Regions from separate parts of the Mesorhizobium sp. W050 genome, predicted to be linked through region 1. Evidence: riboswitches for the same ligand, from Rfam matches in the RefSeq annotation. Region 1 holds a riboswitch; each other region holds the start of a gene.

Evidence for each region. A riboswitch is a leader RNA that binds a small molecule or an ion and turns the genes downstream of it on or off. The one in region 1 is predicted to bind cobalamin.
Region 2: another riboswitch for cobalamin. It lies ahead of ACYG9Y_RS07620 (DUF1636 family protein); the one in region 1 lies ahead of ACYG9Y_RS22955 (aromatic ring-hydroxylating oxygenase subunit alpha).
Region 3: another riboswitch for cobalamin. It lies ahead of ACYG9Y_RS07855 (CbtB domain-containing protein); the one in region 1 lies ahead of ACYG9Y_RS22955 (aromatic ring-hydroxylating oxygenase subunit alpha).

What each region holds. Positions count from the first base shown of each region.
Region 1 covers NZ_JBTTIH010000001.1:4,774,560-4,777,822, reverse strand. Annotated here, with positions in the region: gene ACYG9Y_RS22975 (ABC transporter ATP-binding protein) at 1-170, shown strand, start outside; gene ACYG9Y_RS22970 (DUF680 domain-containing protein) at 244-477, opposite strand; gene ACYG9Y_RS22965 (DUF680 domain-containing protein) at 549-752, opposite strand; gene ACYG9Y_RS22960 (DUF680 domain-containing protein) at 819-1,025, opposite strand; cobalamin riboswitch at 1,525-1,726, shown strand; gene ACYG9Y_RS22955 (aromatic ring-hydroxylating oxygenase subunit alpha) at 1,844-3,091, shown strand; gene ACYG9Y_RS22950 (FAD-binding oxidoreductase) at 3,129-3,263, shown strand, end outside.
Region 2 covers NZ_JBTTIH010000001.1:1,595,459-1,598,721, reverse strand. Annotated here, with positions in the region: gene ACYG9Y_RS07630 (winged helix-turn-helix domain-containing protein) at 1-339, shown strand, start outside; gene ACYG9Y_RS07625 (DUF6348 family protein) at 369-1,061, shown strand; cobalamin riboswitch at 1,120-1,324, shown strand; gene ACYG9Y_RS07620 (DUF1636 family protein) at 1,363-1,788, shown strand; gene cobW (cobalamin biosynthesis protein CobW) at 1,791-2,843, shown strand; gene cobN (cobaltochelatase subunit CobN) at 2,958-3,263, shown strand, end outside.
Region 3 covers NZ_JBTTIH010000001.1:1,641,822-1,645,084, reverse strand. Annotated here, with positions in the region: gene cobO (cob(I)yrinic acid a,c-diamide adenosyltransferase) at 1-18, opposite strand, end outside; gene cobU (bifunctional adenosylcobinamide kinase/adenosylcobinamide-phosphate guanylyltransferase) at 20-532, opposite strand; gene ACYG9Y_RS07860 (CbtA family protein) at 525-1,328, opposite strand; gene ACYG9Y_RS07855 (CbtB domain-containing protein) at 1,344-1,523, opposite strand; cobalamin riboswitch at 1,560-1,755, opposite strand; gene ACYG9Y_RS07850 (gamma-glutamylcyclotransferase) at 1,823-2,515, opposite strand; gene ACYG9Y_RS07845 (aromatic ring-hydroxylating oxygenase subunit alpha) at 2,652-3,263, shown strand, end outside.

The sequences.
Region 1 (3,263 bases):
ATGTCGATATCGGCCGCGCCGACCTGCCGTTGGTGACCAAGCTGCCCGGCAATGTCGAGGTCAAGCGCGGGGCAAAGCTGCGACTGACCGCGGATGCCGGGGACCTGCACATCTTCGACGCCGATGGGCACTCCTTCTCGCTCAAGCCGGTGGAAGTGAAGGCGGCTTGAGATAGCTGCGTCGTACAGGCATGAAAAAAGAGCGGCGGGCCAGGCCCGCCGCTCTTTTTTTAAGCTTCGGCTGTTAGTTGTTGCCGAACCGATCCCTGTCGCTGCTCTGAGGAACGAACTTCTGTTGGTCGTTCGACGAGTTCAGCAGCTTGTAGACCGCCGAGTTGGTGCCGGTCGACGAAGTGCGGGTGGTGTCGACGGCAGCGGCCGGCTGGTTGGCGCCATTGGAGCCATAATTGTCGCTGCCGGCAAAGACAGCGCTCGAAACAGCCAGAACGGCTGCGGTGGCAAGAACGATCTTCTTCATTTTAGTCTCCTGAATTTTTCTGATGCCGCCAGCTGCAGCGGATAAGCCCGCCACGTGCTGGAAACCGGCTTTTAGCGGCCGAAAAGGTTACGGTCGGCACCGTGGGCAGGCGCCTGCTCGGCTGGAGCCGACTTCTCAACCGAAGCCGTATGGCCACTATCGGTCGACGTAATCGCAGGCTGGTTGGCGCCGTTCGAACCGTAGTTGTCGCTACCGGCGAAAGCGCTGCCGGAGATGGCCAAAACGGCGGCGGCAGCAAGGATGATCTTTTTCATTTCAAATACTCCTGAATTTTTTGGGATCCCGAGAGCGACGGGTTAGCCGCCCTTCTTTGGTCGGGATCAGCGATTGCCGTAGAGGTCGCGGTCGGCGCCCTGAACGACAGGCTGCTTGTCAGCGTGCGCCGGCTTCTGAATGGAAGCCGTATACGAGCTGTCGACCGAGACGGCTGGCTGGTTCGCACCATTGGAACCGTAATTGTCGCTACCGGCGAAGGCGCTGCCGGTGATCGCCAAAACGGCTGCGGCAGTGAGGATGATCTTTTTCATTTTTAGGACTCCAGTTTGTCTGTCCGTCTAGCGGCGTGTCTTGGGAGGAATTCGCGTCGTTCGGACAGCCCCGATGTGGGAAAGCCATAGGCTGGTTTCCAATCACGAAGTTGTTCCGTGTGGACCACGGTCCTGCACCTTGAAATTGTGCCAGGAAGTTCTTCTATGGTCATTTATCGTATTGTTTTCAGTTGCTTATGTCGAACCGAGTGGTTCGCTCCGGCGTCGGTTTCCGGGCCGTCGTTCACACCGTCCTGCACGCATTGTCAACAGAAACGAACCGTTCGGTTCGATTAGAGATTGCTAATAGTAACTTTTCGATACCGTTGAGCCCTTTTTGCCCCCGATCGGAACTGGATCCGCAGCGATTCGAAACGGCGATGATAGCGCCGCAAGACAGGATCTCAGCCCTTCGGTGGTCGGCGGGGCGTATGCCGCGCGTGTCGCGCCGCATGGATATGATGTCGCTTTCATGCCGACGTCGCGATCGCTGCCGTGATTAGATGATCGCATCTCAGGTGCCGCTTCGTGACGACGCAGCGGAGAATTGGGAAGCCGGTCAGAATCCGGCGCTGCCCCCGCAACGGTGGTGGAGTTGAAGTCGCAACGGGAGACCACTGGGCAAGAGCCTGGGAAGGTGTCGCGATGGTCCGCAAGGACAACTCCAGAGCCCGGAAACCAGCCCGAGATGCATAGACTCGACTGATCGCGGTGGGCGGTCAAGAGGTGGATAGTGCATGTCCGGCGCCGCGCCGGCCTGAGTCCGATCCTTCCTCCATCACCACCAAGTTCAGTCCTTAAACCACGAGGACAGAACTATGGATACGCGCAACGACATGCTGAGGCTCCTGAACGGCCGCAAGCAAGGCTTTTCGCTGGAACAGCCCTTCTACACCGACCCGGACTATTTCAAGCTCGACATGGAGCTCATCTGGTATCGCGACTGGCTGTTCATCGGCCATGATTGCGAACTGCCGAAGCCCGGCAGCTATATCACCGTGCAGATCGGCGATTATCCGGTGGTGCTGGTCCGCGACCAGAAGGGCAACATCAACGCCTTTCACAATTCCTGCCGCCATCGCGGCAGCCGTGTCTGCAACACTGAGAAGGGCATGGCGGCAAAGCTTGTCTGCCCCTATCACCAGTGGACCTACGAGCTTGACGGCCGGCTGCTGTTTGCCCGCCAGATGGCCGACGGTTTCGACAAGAGCCAGTTCGGCCTGAAGCCCGTCGCCTGCGAGAGCGTCGGCGGCTACATCTTCATCTGCCTGGCGAAAGAACCTGCCGACTTTGCGCCGATGCGCGCCATGATAGAGCCCTACCTCAAGCCGCACCGGCTGAATGAAGCCAAGGTCGCCTTCGAGAGCACCATCATCGAGAAGGGCAACTGGAAGCTGGTCTGGGAAAACAACCGCGAATGCTATCACTGCGCCGGCAATCATCCGGAGCTGTGCAAGACATTCCCCGAAGCGCCGACGGTGACCGGCGTGCAGGGCGCCGACAGCGATCCGGAGATGCTGGCGCACTGGGCGAAATGCGAGGCGGCGGGCCTGCCGAGCAAGTTCCGCATCGATCCGGCCGGGCAATACCGCGCCACCCGCGCGCCGCTGCTGCGCGATGCCGTCAGCTACACGATGTCCGGAAAGCGCGCGGTGACGAAGAACCTGTCCGACACTGTTGCCGCCGACCGCATCGGCACCTTGATGCATTACCACTATCCGGCGACCTGGAACCACATACTGATCGACCATGCGGTCACCTTCCGGGTGCTGCCGATCAGCGCCACCGAAACCGCGGTGACGACCAAGTGGCTGGTGCACAAGGATGCGGTCGAGGGGGTCGACTACAACCTTGAGGAGCTCACCCATGTCTGGACGGAGACCAACGACCAGGACCGCCGCATCGTCGAGGAAAACGCCTTTGGCATCCTGTCTCCGGCCTATGAGCCCGGCCCCTATTCGGAGCTGCACGAGGGCGGCGTGATCCAGTTCGTCGAATGGTACGCGGCCTTCATCGGCCCGCGCCTTGCCGAAGGCGGCCGGCCGGCGCTGCGCAGCGTCGCGTGAGCTGGAGCAGGCGAAGAGGGACCAGAGGATGAATGCGATGACGGATCTTGGGCTCTATCGCCATCTCGACCAGATGGCGCCGTGGAACGATAGGCTGCAGGTGCTGGAAGTGATCGGCGTCAGCGACGAGGCGCCCGACGTCAAGACCTTCACCTTCCGCTCCGACAACCAG
Region 2 (3,263 bases), 3.2 Mb from region 1:
GCGCGCACCGAGCGTCTCTTCGATTTCCGCTACCGCATCGAGATCTACACCCCGGCCGACAAGCGGCAATATGGCTATTACGTGCTGCCTTTCTTGCTCGGCGACAAGATCGTCGCCCGCGTCGACCTCAAGGCCGACCGGCCTGCGAGTGTCTTACGCGTCCACGCCGCCTATGCCGAAGCAGGCGCACCGCCTGAGACCACCGCACAGCTTTTCGAGGAACTAAAGGAGATGCAGGGCTGGCTTGGCCTTGAGCGCATCGAAGTGACGCCGGCCGGCAATCTGGGGCCGGCATTGGCTAGCGAGAGAGATGGCCAACCCTTGCAGCGTCTGTCATAGAGGCCTCAATAAGCCTCGTAGGTTGTGCAATGGCATCGGACAAAGTGCTCGACATGATCCATGGCGCCCTCATTGCGCATGGAATAGATGCAGTCCGCAGAGATAGGGACGTCATGCTCCAATCGAAGCAGCTTCGGTTTGAGGCTGAGGTGTTCGAGACGAGTTCTGACCGGCTGGTCCTGGAAATCTACATTTTTTCTCCGCTGCTTGATGTTCAGCCGGTCATTGAATCCTTTGCTGGCTTCGGCGACACGCGCGAACAGGAACTGAACCAGGCGTTTGAAAAGTTTCTCCGTGGTGTTTTCCATGTGGCCATTGAGGGACTGGCCGATCACGTCTGCGAGACCATGCAGGCCGAAATAGAGCTTTGGCAGCGAAGCAGCGCCAGTTGGAAGATCTGGCGAAAAGATGCCCGCTGGAAAATCTATAGCGGCCCGGTCATTTCCCAGGCCACAACCGAGCTATGCTCGCTGACACCAGGCTATCCAGCATTCTATGCCAAGCTGGAAAAGCTATTCACAGCTTCGGTACCCCCCGGAAGCCATTTTGTCCGGACCTTTCTGGCAGGCTTGAAGGGCACGCTGATTAGTGCCGAAGTCCTTCTGGACAACGCGGTTTGGCATGAGGGACAGAATCTGGCTGTCGGCCATGACTGGGACTATAGCGATGGCTATCAAGCTATCCGACAGGTCATCCTGGCACTGCCGGAAGCCGGGACATGACAGCCCCTGCCGACATCGCCATGTCGTAGCCGTGCGTTGACACCGCCGCCCGCAAAAGCCTAAATCCGCTGCAGACGGTCCCCTGCCCGCAACGGCAAGGGCCAAGAGGGAATGCGGTGCGGGATTTCGGTCCCAAATCCGCGGCTGTCCCCGCAACTGTAAGCGACGAGCCAAGGCCGAAAGCCACTGGGTAACACCGGGAAGGCGGCTAACCAAGGCGACGACCCGCGAGCCAGGAGACCTGCCGTCTGAGACAAAGTATCCGATCGCCTGGCGGGTTTCCGGGCAAGGAGCACGGTTTTTGGACCAGAACAGCAGTTTTTCGGCTGGCACAGCGGACATTGCGTCCGGCGACAACGACGCCCTGACCGGCGTGACCGTCATCGTCTGCGCCTCCTGCCGCGATGAGACCGGTTCCGACGCCCATCCGCGCGCCGGCGAATTGCTGGCTGAGGACACACGCCGCGCCGCTGCCGGCGATATCCGGGTCCGCACCGCCGAATGTCTCGGCAATTGCAAGCGCCGCCTCAGCGCCGCGATCCTGCGCGATGGCTGCTGGAGCTATGTCTTCGGCGATCTGACCGCAACCAGCGGCGCCGACCTCGTTACCGGCGCAAAGCTCTTCGCGACTTCGGCCGACGGCCTCATCCCGTGGCGCGGCCGGCCCGATAGCCTCAAGCGCGGCCTCGTTGCCCGCATCCCACCCCTCGACATGCTGAAGGACTGACGATGAACGCTTCAAACCCGGCCGCCAACCTCTCCCGTGTTCCCTGCACTGTCGTTACAGGCTTCCTCGGCGCCGGCAAGACGACGCTGGTCCGCCATCTCCTGGAAAATGCCGGCGGCAAGCGCATCGCCATCATCGTCAACGAGTTCGGCGACATCGGCATCGACGGGGAAATCCTGAAAGGCTGCGGCATCGACACCTGCCCCGAGGAAAACATCCTCGAACTGGCCAATGGCTGCATCTGCTGCACGGTCGCCGACGATTTCGTGCCCGCCCTCGACAAGATCCTCGCGCTGACACCTAAGGTTGACCACATCCTGATCGAGACCTCGGGCCTGGCTCTGCCCAAGCCGCTGGTCCAGGCGTTCCAGTGGCCAAGCGTGAAGAGCCGGGTGACCGTCGATGGCGTCATTGCCGTGGTAGACGGCCCGGCGCTGGCCGAGGGCCGCGTTGCCAACGATATGAACGCCCTGCAGGCACAGCGCGCTCAGGACGAGACGCTCGACCACGACGATCCGGTCGAAGAAGTCTTCGAGGACCAGATCGCCTGCGCCGATTTGATCATCCTGTCGAAGAGCGATCTAATGGACGCCCCCGGTTCGGCCCGCGCCAACGCCATCATCAATGAACATTCCGCCCGCGCCGTGAAGATCGTGCCGACCGCACATGGCAAGGTCGATCCCTCGGTGCTGCTCGGCCTCGGCCTCGCCGTCGAGGACGACATCGAGAACCGCAAATCGCACCATGACGGCGCCTTCGACCACGAGCATGACGATTTCGACACCTTCATCGTCGACATCCCCTCCATCACCAATCCGGACGAACTGGCCAGGCGCGTCGCCACGGTTGCCGAGGAAGAGAATGTGCTGCGTGTGAAAGGCTTCGTCGATGTCGGCGGCAAGCCGATGCGGCTTTTGCTGCAGGCCGTCGGCCCGCGCGTCAACCATTATTATGACCGCGCCTGGACGGCCGAGGACGATCGCCGCTCGCGTCTCGTTGTCATCGGCCTGAAGGGGCTGAACCGCCCGGCGATCGAGCGTATACTCGCCGGCTGATCTCAGGAGCAATTCCAGGAAAAGTGTGAAACGGTTTTCCCACAGGAATTGCGTAAAAACAAGGAGATAGAGCGGTTCGCCGTTCCGTGAAACGGTGAAACGCACTAAGCCGCGATGCACATACTCGCCACGACCTCCGCCTCGCTCGACGATCTCGCCGAGCCAGTTGATCTCCGGCAGACGCCGGCGGATATCGTGGCGCTGTCCTTCACCGACAGCGACCTCGCCGGCCTCGCGGCGGCCTGGACGGCCGATGCCGTCCGCCTGCCGTCGATGCGGCTGGCGGCGCTGCGCGACCTGCGCCATCCCATGTCCGTGGACCTCTGGATCGACAGCGTCGCCCGCCACGCCAAGGTGATTTTGGTGCGCATCCTCGGCGGCTACGACTGGTGGCGCTATGGCTGCGACCAGCTTGCCGCG
Region 3 (3,263 bases), 3.1 Mb from region 1:
TGTGTCGATATCGGTCATCTCATTTCACCTTGAGCGGCAGCCCCGCCACCATCAGAAGCACCATATCAGCTACGACCGCGATCTGCTGGTTGAGCCGGCCGGCGGCATCGCGGAACCGGCGTGCCAGCGCATTGTCGGGCACGATGCCTTGTCCGACTTCGTTGGAGACCACGAACCACGGTCCGCGCGGCCGCGAAAGCACATCGGCCAGCCGCCGGCACTCCCCCTCCAGATCATGATCGGCCAGCATATGATTGGTCAGCCACAGCGTCAGGCAGTCGACAAGCACCGGCTGGTTGTCCGGCAATGCCTCGAGCGCACCGGCAAGATCAAGCGGGGCGTCGATGGTCGCCCACCCCTCGCCACGGCGCGAGCGGTGCTGCGCGATGCGCTCGCGCATTTCGCCGTCATAGGCTAGCGCGGTGGCGATATAAGCCCATGGCGGCGGCAACGCCGTCGCCAAAGTTTCGGCATGCGCGCTCTTGCCGGAGCGCGCACCGCCGATGATGAAGGTCAAACTGCGATCAGGCAAAGCTGTCGCGCAGGCTGGTCGCGGTGCCGGCGAAGCGCGCGCGCACTATGCCGACAACTGCGCCGAGCACCAGCCAGAACACCAGATTGGTCAGCGTCACCGCCACCACGAACTGATGATGCAGGCCCTCCGGGATCGGCGTTACGAAACTGTCAGGCTGCGGCGCGCCGACAATATGCGGGGCGACGATCAGGACGACGGCGAGCACGGTCAGGGGCGCCGACGTGCGGAAGGTGATAAGGGCAAGACCGATCGCCGTTGTCATCACCGTTGCCCACCACCAGATCTGGCGCTGCATGAGATCGGCCGCCGGCATTGCCGGCAGTTCCGGCGGCAGGCCGAGGCCCGGCGCCAGCGTGAACACGGCAAAGCCGGCCAAGCCCCAGAACACGCCCTGGCGCCAGCTGCCGATGCCGCCGGCGAACTCGGAAACCGCCACCAGGACCAGCGCGAAGCCGATGCCGGTGACGATATTGGCGACGACACTGAAGGCGAAACGCTCGAAGCCGTCGGCCGGCGCCCAGCCTTCGTCCTCCGCCGGCGCGGCTGCTTCAGCCGGGGCTGCGCTGCTCACCGCATTTTCCGCCGGCGCGGCGGTGCTCATGGCATCGGTGTCCGCAGCGTTGGCGGCGGGCGCCGCGGCATGCTGATGCTCATGGCCGCCACCAGCCTTTTCGTAGACCTCCGCCTTGAGGATCAGCGGCACGGTGGCGTAGGCCTGCATGCAGGCGAGAGCGACACCCGCCACGAGCCCTGCGATCGCCGCGATGAACACGACGTTGCGAAACAGGTTCATGATGTCAGATCCTCGTCAGTGGCAGGGAAACGCCATCGAATGGCGATAGTCGTGCGCCGCATTGTGGACCGCATCGATATGCGAGAAACCGACAACGCCGACGACGAAAATGCCCAGAAACGCGCTAAGCACGAGCTGCATGAAGCGCGACTGCGAGGAGACGGATGCGCCGAGGGAGACGGAAGCGGTATTCATATCTTGTCCTTTCGCCCTCCACCCGAGGGCATCGAAGTCAGTTCCCTGTCGCCGGCAGGTCTCCTGGCTCGCGGATCAGCGCCCTTCCCCACCTTCCCGAGGAAAAAATCCTCAGTGGCTTGGAGAGGACTACCGCACACAGTTGCGGGGGCAGCCACGGCATTGGGCAACAAGTCAGCCCTCACCGCATTCCCTCTTGGTCCCTAACGGAACCGACGACATGCATGACTATAGGCTGAAACGGCCGCATCCGGCAAACCAAATTCCGCCGGCCAACAGCGCGAATGCGCCATGCGGCGTTACGGGTTCAACGCGGTGATCCGCTCGGCAACCAGCCGCTGCAGCCGCCACAGATGGCGATCGTGAATGCCGCGCTCTTCAAGGTTTTTCACCGTGTTGTAGAGATAGTCGGCGCCCGACCCCCAGTGCCCGCAGGACGTTGCCAGCCTTTCGACGACCTTGCCCTCGTCGAGCGGCCCTGAATAGGTCAGGCCGTTGCGGTTGATGACGAAGGCCAATGCCCTGAGCGGTCCGGCCTCGCTTGCAAGCTTCAGCATGCGCGGCCGGTAGCTTGTCGGCTTCAGCGTGACTTCGCGCCGGAAAAGCCGGCCCAACTGCCCGCGCCGGTTACTTTCGGTCAGCCGGAAGGCGACGCCCTTGCATTGTCCGCCACGGTCCAGCGCCATCATCAGGCCGGGGCTGTCCTTGGTGCCGCGCCAGCGCGTCATGTTCATGCAAAAGGACCGATGCCAGCCGCGCGCCAGCGCAACGCGGTCCTCGACATAATCTATTTCCGGTTTCCAGATCAGCGATCCATAGCCGAACAGCCATAGCGGTTCGCTATCCGGGAGTTCGACCTGCAATTCATCCAGCAGCGCGTCATAGTCGGCGTCATCGAGATGCATCGCGTCCGGATCCGGCCCGGGGTCCCTGATCTCGCGCCAGCAGCGCGCGACCAGCTCCGGCGTAAGCGACATCTGTCGTGCGGCCAATTTCCGAATCCCCCCAATTTCCGAATGTCCCATGTCCACGACATGATTATGCGCCGCGCCTGCAACCGGCAATGCGGCACTCTGATTGACAAACTATCTGCCGGGGTGTCGGCTGACGCTTCATAGGAAGCCAGCCATGCATCCCAACCCGAGCGAGCGCGACCCCTATAACGGCCTGAGCCGGGCCGAACCGACGCTACCGTCATCGGCCTATTGGGATAGCGAGGCTTACCAGCGCGATCTCGACGCCATCTGGTACAAAAGCTGGCTGCTCGTCTGCCGCGAGGCCGATCTTGCCCAGCCTTTGGCATTCAGGACATTCCGCGTTGGCACACAGGAAATCGTCGTGCTCCGCGACGACACCGGCGAGTTGCGCGCCTTCCACAACACCTGCCGGCATCGCGGCTCGCAGCTTTGCCAGGAAAGCGAGGGCCGGCTGAAAGCGCGGCTCATCACTTGCCCCTACCATGCCTGGTCCTACTCGCTGCGCGGCGATCTCGTGCGCGTTCCCTCGAAATCGCTGCCAGATGGTTTCGACAAGGCAGATCATCCGCTCTACCGGGTGGCGCTGTCGGTATGGCGCGGCTTTGTCTTTGTGAACCTTCAGCAGGCTGCGGCCGGCTCCGCCGGGACCTCCTTCGATCCCGCATCCGGCGACCTCGCCAACTGGCCGCTGGAAACTCTGGTATCAGGCCATGTCCTGCGCAAGGTGATGAACTGCAACTGGAAGATCTTCTGGGAGAACTTC